Linked DNA regions of Kineosporia sp. NBRC 101731. The protein of the gene in region 1 interacts with the protein of each later gene in a pairwise test. Links are inferred from orthologs where the notes say so. Each region holds a gene or a part of one and is shown on either strand. Other genes may lie near its edges.

Evidence for each region. The genes of interacting proteins can lie anywhere in the genome.
Region 2: the proteins of rlmN (region 1) and ftsZ interact in binary tests that used the Escherichia coli proteins (3 or more experiments, as listed by UniProt). The link is inferred for Kineosporia sp. NBRC 101731 from one-to-one orthologs.

The regions. Positions count from the first base shown.
Region 1 is NZ_BSTC01000005.1:421,441-429,224, forward strand. What follows is about bases 2,496-5,431. They hold rlmN (23S rRNA (adenine(2503)-C(2))-methyltransferase RlmN), read left to right. Parts: upstream 2,496-3,319; coding sequence 3,320-4,543; downstream 4,544-5,431. Other genes in these bases: QSK05_RS17390 (phosphatidate cytidylyltransferase), read left to right, coding at 2,496-3,302; QSK05_RS17400 (DivIVA domain-containing protein), read left to right, coding at 4,806-5,363. In the rest of the region: frr (ribosome recycling factor), read left to right, coding at 1-231; more of QSK05_RS17390, read left to right, coding at 234-2,495; QSK05_RS17405 (nucleoside/nucleotide kinase family protein), read right to left, coding at 5,467-6,102; QSK05_RS17410 (sugar phosphate isomerase/epimerase family protein), read right to left, coding at 6,153-7,022; QSK05_RS17415 (ATP-binding cassette domain-containing protein), read right to left, coding at 7,051-7,784.
Region 2 is NZ_BSTC01000024.1:38,473-42,788, reverse strand. Bases 468-3,451 are described here. They hold ftsZ (cell division protein FtsZ), read left to right. Parts: upstream 468-1,227; coding sequence 1,228-2,676; downstream 2,677-3,451. Other genes in these bases: QSK05_RS34835 (cell division protein SepF), read left to right, coding at 3,433-3,451; QSK05_RS34840 (YggS family pyridoxal phosphate-dependent enzyme), read left to right, coding at 2,704-3,396; QSK05_RS34850 (cell division protein FtsQ/DivIB), read left to right, coding at 468-1,002. In the rest of the region: more of QSK05_RS34850, read left to right, coding at 1-467; more of QSK05_RS34835, read left to right, coding at 3,452-3,930. UniProt on the Escherichia coli protein: Essential cell division protein that forms a contractile ring structure (Z ring) at the future cell division site. The regulation of the ring assembly controls the timing and the location of cell division.

The DNA of each region.
Region 1 (7,784 bases):
CGCAAGGAGTACATCAAGATGGCCCGCACCAAGGCGGAAGACTCCCGGGTCTCCGTGCGTAACGTGCGGCGCAAGGCCAAGGAAACGCTCGACCGTGCGGTCAAGGACGGCGAGATCGGCGAGGACGAGGGTGCCCGCGCCGAGAAGGAGCTGGAGCAGTCGACCAAGTCCCACGTGGACTCGATCGATGAACTGCTCCGGCACAAGGAGACCGAGCTCCTCGAGGTATGAGCATGGCCGGAGATTCTGGTCCGTCCGATTCCTCGTCCCGCCGGGGACGCCGGGCCGCGCGCGGTCCGGCGTCCGGGGACTCCTGGCCCGACGGCGCCGGGGAGGAGGACGCCTGGCCGGCGGACGAGCCGGGTGAGGAGCAGAACAGCTCCGGTGGTCTGGGGGGCCGTCGCCTGGGCGGCGCCCCCGGCGGGGGGCTGGGTGGCGCGCGTCTCGGGCGCGGTGGTCGCGGTCGCCCGGGTGGCGAACCGCCGGCGGACGAGGCCGGGCCCGGCCGTACCTTCGGCCGGGACCGAGGGCACGGCATCCGTTCCAACGGGCCGTCCACATCATCGTTCGACCAGTTCCTGGATCGTTCCGCCGGCGGTCAGCCTGCCCAGGGCGGTCAGCCGGGTCAGCCGAGGCCGGGCAGCCGGCCTGCGCCGCTGCGCGGCACCTCGCACCCGGGGTTGCCGCAGCGGGCCACCCAGTCCGGCAGCATCCCGGTGAGCCCGTACCGCGACGCGCCCGCCGACGGCGCCCCTTCGGGAGGTTTCGAGACCCGGCTCCCGACGGACGAGGCGCGTCGCGACGGACGTCGCGGGCCCACCTCGAGCGGTCGGTCGGGTCGTGCAGCCGGTGCCGGCACCCCGGCCCAGGGCTTTGATCTCCTCGGGCAGCCGGATGACGACTCGGGGCCTTTCCCGGTCCCTACGCGTTCCACAAACCCCCCTGGCCCCTCACGTCCCGGCAGCAGCACGGGCTCCGGCCCGGTCGTTCGAGGCCGTCGTGACGAGGAGCCCGGTGACGAGCGCACGGCCACGGGTGGCCGTGGCCTGTTCGGTCGCGGTCGCCGTGCTCCCGAGCCCGACCCGTTCCCCGCCGGCCCGGCCGGTGGTCTGCTCGGCCGCACCCCGGACGAGCCGTTCGACGAGCCCAGCGGCAAGAGCCGTCGGGGCGCACCCGGCCGTGGTCGTCGTGACCCCGAACCCTCCACCGGAGGTGGGCTCTTCGGGCGAGGTGGGCCGGACACCGGCCCGTCCGGCCGGGGCCGTCGGGGTCCCGGGCCGTCCGGTCCGCCCACCGGTGGTGGCTTGCTCGGCGGGGGTGGTGCGCCGGATCCGTCCGATCTCGACGACTCCACCCACACCGGCCCGCAGGGTCGCGGCCGCTCGCGGGGCAACCCGTTCCTTGACACACCCGCCGATGAAAAGGGCCGCGGCGCATCCGGCCGGGGCCGTCCCGCCCCGGCCGGCCCGCCTGCCGACGGTGGCCTGCTCGGCGGGGGAAACAGCCCCTTCCCCGGAGCACCCGGAGCACCCGGATCGGCCGATGAGGGCCGTCGCGGGATGTTCGGCCGGGGCCGTCGGGGTCCGGAGCCGGCGGGTCCGCCCACGGGCGGTGGCCTGCTCGGCGGAGCTGGTGACCCGTTCCCCGGTGCCGCCGACGAGAACCGCCGCGGCCGCAGGGGTCCCGAGCCCTCGGGCCCGCCCACCGGTGGCGGTCTGCTCGGACCGGCCGATGAGAGCCGTCGCGGGATGTTCGGCCGGGGCCGTCGGGGCCCCGAGCCGTCCGGTCCGCCCACCGGTGGTGGCCTGCTCGGCGGGAACGACAGTCCCTTCCCGGAAGCGCCCGGTCCGGCGACGGGCGGTCAGGCCCGGATGACGGACGCGGGGGGCAGCGGTCCCGGGCGACGCCCGGGTGCGGGTGATCGTCCGGGTGGGGACGCGTTCCCCGACCCGTCCGCACCGGCCGAGGAGGGCCGGCGCCCAGGACGCAGCCGCCGCACCGCCGACCCGTCCGGTCCGCCCACGGGCTCCCGTGGTCTGCTCGGCCGCGGCCGGGCCGAGGTGGAGCCCGACCCGTTCCCCGCCCCCCTGGCCTCGAACGCCGTCGGTGAGAGCCGTCGGCGGGACTCCGATCCGTCCGGCCCGGCGACCGGTGGCCGGGGTCTGTTCGGCCCCGTTCCCGACGACGACCGGGACGATGACCCCTTCACCCCGGCCGAGGGCAGCCGCGGGCTGCTCGACGCGGCCGACGAAGGCCGCCGACCGGGGCGCTCGCGCCGCCGTGAGCCCGACCCGTTCCCGATGGCGGGCCCGGCCCAGGACGAGCTCACCCATCCCGTCCGACCGCGACGAGGAGACCGACCCGAACGAGGCGACCGCTCGATGGACCGATCGATCGAGAACGACCCGACCGGCCACGAGGCCGCCCGGGCAGCCTTGCGGAACATGGATCATCCGCCCCTGCCGGATGCGACGATCGTGGCTGTGGCGGCGAAGGACCACGGCCGGGCGGGCCGCAACCTGCCCGCGGCCATCGGTGTCGGTGTCGCCCTCGGCGTCCTGGCCCTGACGTCGCTGTTCGTGCGTCCCGAGGCGTTCGTCGCGCTGGCCTCGTTCGTCGTCGTGCTCTCGGTCTGGGAGCTCTCCGGCGCCCTGGCGGCCAAGCAGATCGTCGTGCCGGTCATCCCGGTCGCGGTCGGGGCGCTCGGCATGCTGGTCTCGGCGTACGTCGCCGGGCCGGAGGGGTTGCTGGTCAGCTACATGCTCACGGCCTTCGGCATCCTGCTCTGGCGGATCGTCGAGGGCCTCGACGGCGCGATGCGCGACGTCACCGCGGGCCTGTTCGTGGCGGCGTACGTACCGTTGCTGACCGGGTTCGCGATCCTCATGCTCGCGGCCGATCAGGGACCCCAGCGGGTGGTGACGTTCATCCTGGTCACCATCGCCAGCGACATCGGTGGATACATCGCGGGGGTGCTGTTCGGCAAGCACCCGATGGCGCCCAGGATCAGCCCGAAGAAGTCCTGGGAGGGCTTCGCCGGGTCGATGGTGGCCTGCTTGATCGCCGGTACGGCCTGCGTGGTGTTCCTGCTCAACGGCTCGCCCTGGGTGGGTGCGGTGATCGGCATCGCCGCCGTGTTCACCGCGACCGGTGGCGACCTGTCCGAGTCCTTGCTCAAGCGTGACCTGGGCATCAAGGACATGGGCAACCTGCTGCCCGGCCACGGCGGAATCATGGACCGGATGGACTCGTTGCTCCCCTCGGCGCCCGTCGTCTACCTGCTGCTGTTCTTCCTGCTCTAGACCCGAAGAAAGATCTGATGACCTCCGAAGCCCCGTCCGCACCGCTGCCCGAGCCGCGGCCGACCGCCCCCGAGCCCGGCAAGTTGCTCATGGTCGCGCCCCGACGGGGCAAGCCGCCGAAGCACCTGGCCGACCTGACGCTCGCCGAGCGGATGGCGGCGGTCAAGGAGCTGGGCGAGAAGCCGTTCCGGGGTCGTCAGCTGTCGGTGCACTACTTCGAGCGCCTGGCCGAGCTGGACGCGAAGAACCCGGACAGCGCGGCGGCCCTCACCGACCTGCCCGCGACCTCGCGTCAGCCGCTGCTCGACGCCCTGCTGCCGAACCTGATCCACCCCGTGCGTGAGCTGGTCTGCGACGACGGTGCCACGATCAAGACGGTGTGGCGGCTCTTCGACGGCGCCCTGGTGGAGAGCGTGCTCATGCGCTACCCCGACCGGGCCACGGTCTGCGTCTCCAGCCAGGCCGGGTGTGGTATGAACTGCCCGTTCTGCGCCACCGGCCAGGCCGGGCTCACCCGCAACCTGTCTACGGCGGAGATCGTCGAGCAGGTCCGCACGGCCGCGCGGCACATGCGCACGGCGGCGCCCCTGGGCAGGAGCACCGAGGGTGCGCCCCTCGGCGAGGAGGCGGAAGAGGGCCAGGCCGGCCGCGTCAGCAACGTGGTCTTCATGGGCATGGGCGAGGCTCTGGCCAACTACAAGGCCGCGATCGGGGCGATCCGCCGCCTCACCGACCCGGCTCCTGAGGGTCTGGGCATGTCCGCCCGGGGCATCACCATGTCGACGGTCGGCCTGGTGCCGGCCATCGACAAGCTCGCGGCCGAGGGCATCCCGGTCACACTGGCCCTGAGCCTGCATGCTCCCGACGACGAACTGCGGGACGAGCTGGTGCCGATCAACACCCGCTGGAAGGTCGGCGAGACCCTCGACGCCGCGCGCCGTTACTTCGACGCCACCGGCCGCCGGGTCAGCATCGAGTACGCCCTGATCAAGGACATCAACGACCACGAGTGGCGGGGCGACATGCTCGGCCGCGAGCTGAACAAGCGGGGCAAGGGCTGGGTGCACGTCAACCCGATCCCGCTCAACCCCACGCCGGGTTCCAAGTGGACCGCGAGCACCCGCCGCGCCCAGAACGCCTTCGTGAATGCCCTGCGCGAGCGCGGCGTGCCCACCACGGTCCGCGATACCCGGGGCCAGGAGATCGACGGTGCGTGCGGCCAGCTGGCCGCCACCGTCTGAGCCAACTCCGAGCAGCTCCGAGCAGCTCCGAGCAACTCCGAGCAGCTCCGAGCAACTCCGAGCAACTCCGAAGCGACGCTGTGACGGTGGGCGCCGGACAATGCCCACCGCACAGCTGACGCACCGGAACGCGCCTCGGGCGGACCACATCGGCATCAAAAAGTCACGGGTGCATCACAACTGGTGACCAGACGCAAATTTCACGTGTCCCATCTGCGGACCGGCTCCCACGGACGCGGTCGTCGGGTGCAGAATGTGAGCCGTGAGCGACACCTTTCCGCGGGCAGGCCGGCTATCCAAGGGCTACGACATCGACCAGGTCGAGTCCTTCCTGGGCCGGGCCCGGTCCGCGTACGAGGAGAACGGGCGTGGGCCCGCGATGACGTCGTGGCACGTCCGCACGGTCGGCTTCGACCTGGTGCGCGGCGGGTACGACGTGGACGCGGTCGACGCTGCCCTGGACCGCATCGAAGATGCCTTCGCCCGTCGTGAGAAGCAGCGCGGCGAGGAGCGCAGCGGGAGCCAGGCCTGGCAGACCCAGCTGCGCACCCAGGAGCAGTCGCTGCGCGCCCAGCTGGGCCGGGGCGACGGCGAGCGGTTCCCGCGGGGCAGCGGTATGGAGCTCACCTACGATCTCGACGCGGTCGACGACCTCTGCATCCGCATCGAGGAGTCGTTCGCGATGGGGCAGCCCCTGCCGCCCGACGCCGTGCGCCTGGCGGTGTTCAAGAGCCGACGCGGCTCGCGCGGTTACCGTGAGGCTTCGGTCGATGCCTTCCTCGACCGCGTGGTCGAGCTGCTGGTGGTCCAGACCGTCTAGAGCCAAAAACAGAATGGAGGACGCCCGACAGCCGAAAGCTGTCGGGCGTCCTCCATTCTGTGGTCGCCTCACCCACCACCCAAGGGGGGTTGGTGGAGGTGGGTCAGTCCATCTCGACGATCAGGTCGGCGCGGTGGCTGCTGGCCTCGATGAGCAGGGCGTTGGGCTGGTCGGTCTGCTCGATCCACTGCGCCGCGAACTCCGGCGTCTTGCCGAAGAGCACGTGCCGGGCGAGCAGGCGTTCCAGGCGCAGGTCTTCGGGAGTGCGGCAGAACCACACCTCGTCGAGCTGCTCCTTGGCCCGGTCCCAGTCGCCGCCGAGCAGGAGGTAGTTCCCCTCCGTGACCACGACCCGGGCGCTGGGCGGCACCGCGATGGCACCGGCGATCGGCTGCTCGATGGTGCGCTCGAAACCCGGGGCGTAGACCAGGTCGCCCGACTCCCGCAGCCGGTGCATCAGCGCCGAGTACCCGAGCGCGTCGAAGGTCTCGGGCGCCCCCTTGCGGTCACGGAGGCCGAGTCGCTCGAGGGTGACATCGGCCAGGTGGAAGCCGTCCATCGGCACGTGGGCCACGTGCTCGGGACCGATCCGGTCGGCGAGCACCGAGACCAGCTTCTCGGCCAGGGTGCTCTTGCCCGCGCCGGGCACCCCGGCGATGCCGACGATGACCCGGTCGCCCATCCTCGCGGCGGCGAGTTTCAGGACCCGGGTGCTGAGTTCGTCCATCGTCGGTCGCACCAGGGCATCATGCCCTGCCACCGTGTTCTGTGCCGGCACGGGCGCGCCGCTCACGGGTGACGAGCCGCGGAAAGGCCGTTCACCAGGTACCGGTGGGCATGCTGCGCCAGGTCCGCGCCGTCCGACCAGAGGTTGCGCCAGATCGCCAGGTCGTTGGACAGGCCGGGCGCCACGACGGCCGAGCTGAACGATTCGAACGTGATCGGGCCGGTGTAGTCGATGTCGGCGAGGGCGTGGAAGAACGCGGTGAAGTCGATGTGACCGCTGCCCAGGTAGCCCCGGTGGTTCTCGCCGATGTGCACGTAGCCGAGCCGGTCGCCGACCTCGTGCACGGGCCGCACCATGTCGGCCTCCTCGATGTTCATGTGGTAGGTATCGAGGTGGATCTTCACGTTGTCGGCGCCGATGTCGTCGGCCAGCCGCAGGGCGTCGTGGGCGGTGTTGATGACGTTGGTCTCGTAGCGGTTGCAGATCTCGAGCATCAGCGTGATGTCGTGTTCCACGGCCTGCTCGGCCAGGTCGCGCAGCACCGCGACGACGTTGTTGCGGCCCTTGTCGGACAGGGGCTGAGCGGCCTTGCCGAACGCGCTGTAGAGGGCGCCGGCGAACATCCGGCCGCCGAGCGCCGCGGTGATGTCGAGCGAGGCGCTGAGCAGGTCGGCGCCGCGGGCCACCACGGCCGGGTCCTCGCTGGACACGTCGGCGTCGGGGGCCAGTCCGCGCGAGCAGGCGACCTGCAGGCCGGCTCGTTCCAGGGTGGTGCGGGCGTGCGCCGTGTCCATGGTGAGGCCGTCGTGCAGGGAGAACTCCAGCAGGTCGTACCCGGCCTCCTTCGTACTCCTCACCGCCTGCTCGACCTCGGCGGGACTGGTGCTGCCGGCCCAGACCAGGGCATGTACACCCAGAGCGTTCGCGACCATGATGAATCTCCTTACCGGAAAGTGAAAGTCAGGACTGCTGGGCGCCGGTGATCAGCGCGACGATCTCCTCGCCGGTGGTCTGTGCGATCCGGCGTCCGGCCACGCAGCGGCCGGCGCGCATCACCCAGACGTGGTCGGCCAGGCGCATGACCTGGGCGAAGTTGTGGCTGATCAGCAGCACGGCGTGGCCGTCCTCGCGGAGCCTGGTGATGAGGCTCTCGACGCGCTCGGTCTCCTGTACGCCCAGGGCCGCGGTCGGCTCGTCCATGATCACCAGCTGGGAGCTGAATCCGGCGGCGCGGCAGATGGAGACGGCCTGGCGCTGGCCGCCCGACAGGCGACGCACGGTGGAGGTGACGCTGGGCACGTTGACCGCCAGCGTTGAGACCATGCGCTGTGCCTCACGCTTCATGGCGCGTTTGTCGAGGATCGCCAGCGGCCCGAAGCCGTGCACGATCTCGCGGTTCAGGAACAGGTTCTGCCAGACGGTGAGGTCTTCGACCAGGGCCAGATTCTGGTGCACGGTCTCGATGCCGGCGTTGCGTGCGTCCTGGGGGGTGGAGAAGTGCGTCGGCTGCCCGTCGAACCGGATCGTTCCGGCGTCCGGGCGGTGGATGCCACTGAGACACCGCACCAGGGTGGACTTCCCGGCGCCGTTGTCACCGACCAGCGCGGTGATCTCGCCGGGCTGCAGGGTGAGGGAGACATCGCGCAGGGCGCGGACGCTGCCGAAGGAGAGCGAGACGTCCTCGACGCTGATGA
Region 2 (4,316 bases), on another replicon or contig:
CCGGTGAAGAAGATCGTGGCGAAGCAACCGGTCGCCAAGAAGCAGGTCGCCAAGAAGCAGGTCGCCAAGAAGCAGGCGGCCGGGAGGCCGGTCGCGAAGAAGCCCGTCGCGAAGAAGCCGGTCGCCCGGAAGAAGCCTCCCTCACACACCCGCCCGCTCTCGGCGAGCCGTTCGACCGGGTTGCTGCCGCAGAACGTGCGCCCCGTGGTCTCGCAGACGTCCGCGCAGCGGTTCGCCGCCCGGGCCCGGGCCCGGCGCCGTCGTCAGGTGCTGGTCGGCCTGTTCACGGTGATGGTGCTCGGCGGTGGTAGCTGGCTGGCCGTGCTCTCGCCGTGGGCCCGGGTGAACCGGGTGACCGTGTCCGGTCTCGACCGGGTGCCCGAGTCGACGGTGCGCGACACCACCGACACCGAGATCGGTCACTCCATGCTGCTCACGCGCACCTCCGACATCACGGCGCAGCTGAGCAAGCTCCGCCTGGTGAAGAGCGTCGAGGTCAGCCGTTCGTGGCCGGGCACGCTCAAGGTCGAGGTGACCGAGCGCGAGCCGGTGGCCGCCCTGCCCTCGAGCCAGGTGGCAGCCAACAGCAACAACGAGAACGCCCAGACCTCGGACCCCCTGCAGATGATGCAACTGGTGGACGACGAGGGCGTGGTCATCGAGACGGTCCCGGCCCCGAGCACCCCGGCCGGACTGCCCCGGATCGAGGTCGCGCTGGGGGAGAGGCAGAGCGTGGCCAACCTGCGTGGCACCCTGGCCGTGCTGAACGGTCTGCCCGGCAACCTGAGCTCACGTCTGAAGGCGATCGGCACCCGTTCGCCGGACGGGATCTGGCTGAGGCTGTCGGCACCGGTCGAGGGTGCGAAAGAACGCACGGTGCTCGTGCAGTGGGGCGATGCGGAGCAGGGCGGGAAGAAGGCGAAGGTCCTGACCGCGCTGCTCCGGCAGAAGGCGAAGACCTATGACGTGCGGGCCCCGGAGATGCCCTCCACCGCGTCGTAGGTGAGAAGAGGGCGGGACGTAATGCCCGGCGGACAGCGGGTGACGGTCCCCACATCGGGGCCTGATCGAACACGCTGATCGAGACGGCCGTGCGACACACCGCCGAGGTCGTTGAAAGGCCTCGGGTGGGCACCTACGTTCGCTTATCAGTACAGGCTGACATAACTATAACCCTCCAGTTGAGGGTTAGGGTCTAAGGATCCGGCGAGCGAGAGGCACCCCGACGTGGCAGCTCCGCAGAACTACCTCGCGGTCATCAAGGTTGTAGGTATCGGTGGCGGCGGCGTCAACGCAGTCAACCGGATGATCGAGGTCGGACTCAAGGGCGTCGAGTTCATCGCGATCAATACCGATGCGCAGGCGCTGCTGATGAGCGACGCCGACGTCAAACTCGACGTCGGTCGCGAACTCACCCGTGGCCTGGGGGCCGGCGCCGATCCGGAGGTCGGCCGCAAGGCCGCCGAGGACCACGCCGAAGAGATCGAAGAAGTGATCAAGGGCGCCGACATGGTCTTCGTGACCGCCGGTGAGGGTGGTGGCACCGGTACCGGTGGCGCGCCCGTGGTCGCCCGGATCGCCCGTTCCCTCGGCGCCCTGACCATCGGTGTCGTGACGCGCCCCTTCACCTTCGAGGGCCGGCGTCGCTCGACGCAGGCCGACTCGGGCATCACCTCCCTGCGCGAGGAGGTGGACACCCTCATCACCATCCCGAACGACCGGCTGCTGTCGATCAGCGATCGCCACGTCAGCGTGCTCGACGCCTTCCGGTCGGCCGACCAGGTGCTCCTCTCCGGTGTGCAGGGCATCACCGACCTGATCACCACACCGGGTCTGATCAACCTCGACTTCGCCGACGTGAAGTCGGTGATGCAGGGCGCCGGCAGCGCGCTGATGGGTATCGGCTCGGCCCGTGGTGAGGACCGCGCGATCCAGGCCGCCGAGACCGCGATCTCCTCGCCGCTGCTCGAGGCCAGCGTCGACGGCGCCCACGGGGTGCTGCTCTCCATCCAGGGTGGTTCCGACCTGGGCCTCTTCGAGATCAACGAGGCAGCCCGGCTGGTGCAGGAGGCCGCGCACCCGGAGGCCAACATCATCTTCGGTGCGGTCATCGACGACGCCCTCGGTGACGAGGTACGGGTCACGGTGATCGCGGCTGGTTTCGACGGGGGCACCCCGACGAAACGACGCGACGAGAACGCACTGGGCCAGGTCAGCGGACGGCAACAGCTGCCGTCGTCCGCGCAGTCGGGTCAGTCCGGTCAGTCCGGTCAGGGGGGTCAGCCGAACCAGGCCGGCCAGCAGCGTCCGGCCCACGCGCAGCCGCAGTCAGCCTCGGGGATCCAGTTCAACCCGAGCCCGCCGCAGAGTCAGCCGGGTCTGCACGGTCAGCACCCGACCGGCCAGATCCCCCAGATTTCGCAGGTGCCGCAGCAGCAGCCGGTGCCCGCGCAGATCGGGGGCCAGCAGAACACCAACGGTTACGCGCCGGCCAACGGTTACACCCAGCCGACCCCGCTGAACCCGCCGGAGTCGGAGTTCGAGGCGCAGACCGGTGAGCAGCCGACCCAGCCCGAGCCGCCGCGGGTCATCGAGGTGACCGACGCACGGGCGCGCACCCCGCGCCCGATCGTTCTGGACGACGACGACCTCGACGTGCCCGACTTCCTCAAGTAACGTCCTCCTCCTTTCTAAGGAGACTTGGTGGAACGGCAGGAAGAACTGGCGGCGGGCCTGGAACGGGTCCGGTCGCAGGTGGCGATGGCGTGTGCGGAGGCCGGGCGGGACCCGGCGGAGGCAACGCTCGTCGTCGTCACCAAGACCTACCCGGCCAGTGACATCAGATTGCTGGCCGGGCTGGGCGTCCGCGAGGTCGGCGAGAGCCGCGACCAGGAGGCTTCCACCAAGGTCGAGGAGTCTGCCGATCTGGATCTGGACTGGCACTTCATCGGCCGCCTGCAGAGCAACAAGGCCAAGCACGTCGCCCGCTATGCACACTCCGTACACTCCGTCGACCGCCCGGGCCTGGTTTCCGGCCTGCAGCGCGGGGCGGCCGAGGCCGGGCGCACGGTGCGTTGCTTCCTCCAGATCAGCCTCGACGGTGATTCTTCCCGTGGCGGCGCGCTCGCGCAGGATGTCCCGGCCCTCGCCGACACCATCGCAGCGTCGGAGAACCTGCAGCTCGCGGGCCTGATGGCGGTGTCCCCTGTGACGTGGGACCCAAATCGCGCTTTTTCAAATCTTTTCGACGCCTCCGCGCATCTAAGGAAGCAGCACCCCGAGGCAGTTCACATCTCGGGTGGCATGAGCGGCGATTTCATGCAAGCACTGCGTCACGGAGCAACCCACCTGCGTGTCGGAAGCGCGGTCCTCGGTCAGAGGCCGCCGCTCGGGTAGCTTCGTCGCAGGGTGAGCGAACATGCGGAGGTTTCGATGAGCGGCGCACTGCGCAAGACCATGGTGTACCTGGGCCTTGCCGAGGACGACGACCGCTACTCGGCGTACGACGAGTACGAGGACGAGGACTTCGATCCGGTCGTGGATGACGAAGAAGAACGTGAAGAGCCCCGTCGGGCGGCGGTCACGCCGATCGGTCGCGCGCAGGGTCAGGGGCAGATGGCTCGGGTGGTTGCCCACCCGTCCGCCGAGATCCACCGGATCACGACGATCCATCCCCGGACCTACAACGAGGCCAAGACCATCGGCGAGAGCTTCCGCTCGGGTACGCCGGTGATCATGAACCTGACGGACATGGACGACTCGGACGCCAAGCGTCTGGTCGACTTCTCCGCCGGGCTCGTCTTCGGTCTGCACGGCTCGATCGAGAAGGTGACGGGCAAGGTCTTCCTGCTGTCGCCGGCCAACGTCGAGGTGGCAACTCCGGAGAAGACCCGGGCTCCCGATCGCGCGGCCTTCTTCAACCAGTCCTGACGGTCTGAAGAAGCCCGCGTCCGCGGGTCCGATCTGCACTCCCGTCGCACCATGTGCGGACGGTTCTTTTCTGCATGCCCACGACCTGCCCGCGGGCATGACTGTGCACCGGTGCAGCGCTGCGCGCTGCCCGGAAGGGCAGAGTTTGTCGGCCCGGCCGATGAACGGGACCTCTACCGGTGGGGTGGCCGGACAGAGCCGTCCGGGCGAGGGTGGGCACCGGACGGCGAGCCGGCACGTTGTACCGGCTGATGCGAAGGACGATGGAATCCCGACCGGGGGTGGCCGATCCGGCCGACCCCGCGGGAAACATCAGTGATCCTAAGCGATCCGGACGCCATCTGGCCATGTCCGGTTCGCTACGGTGAACGAAGTTCGACGCAGCT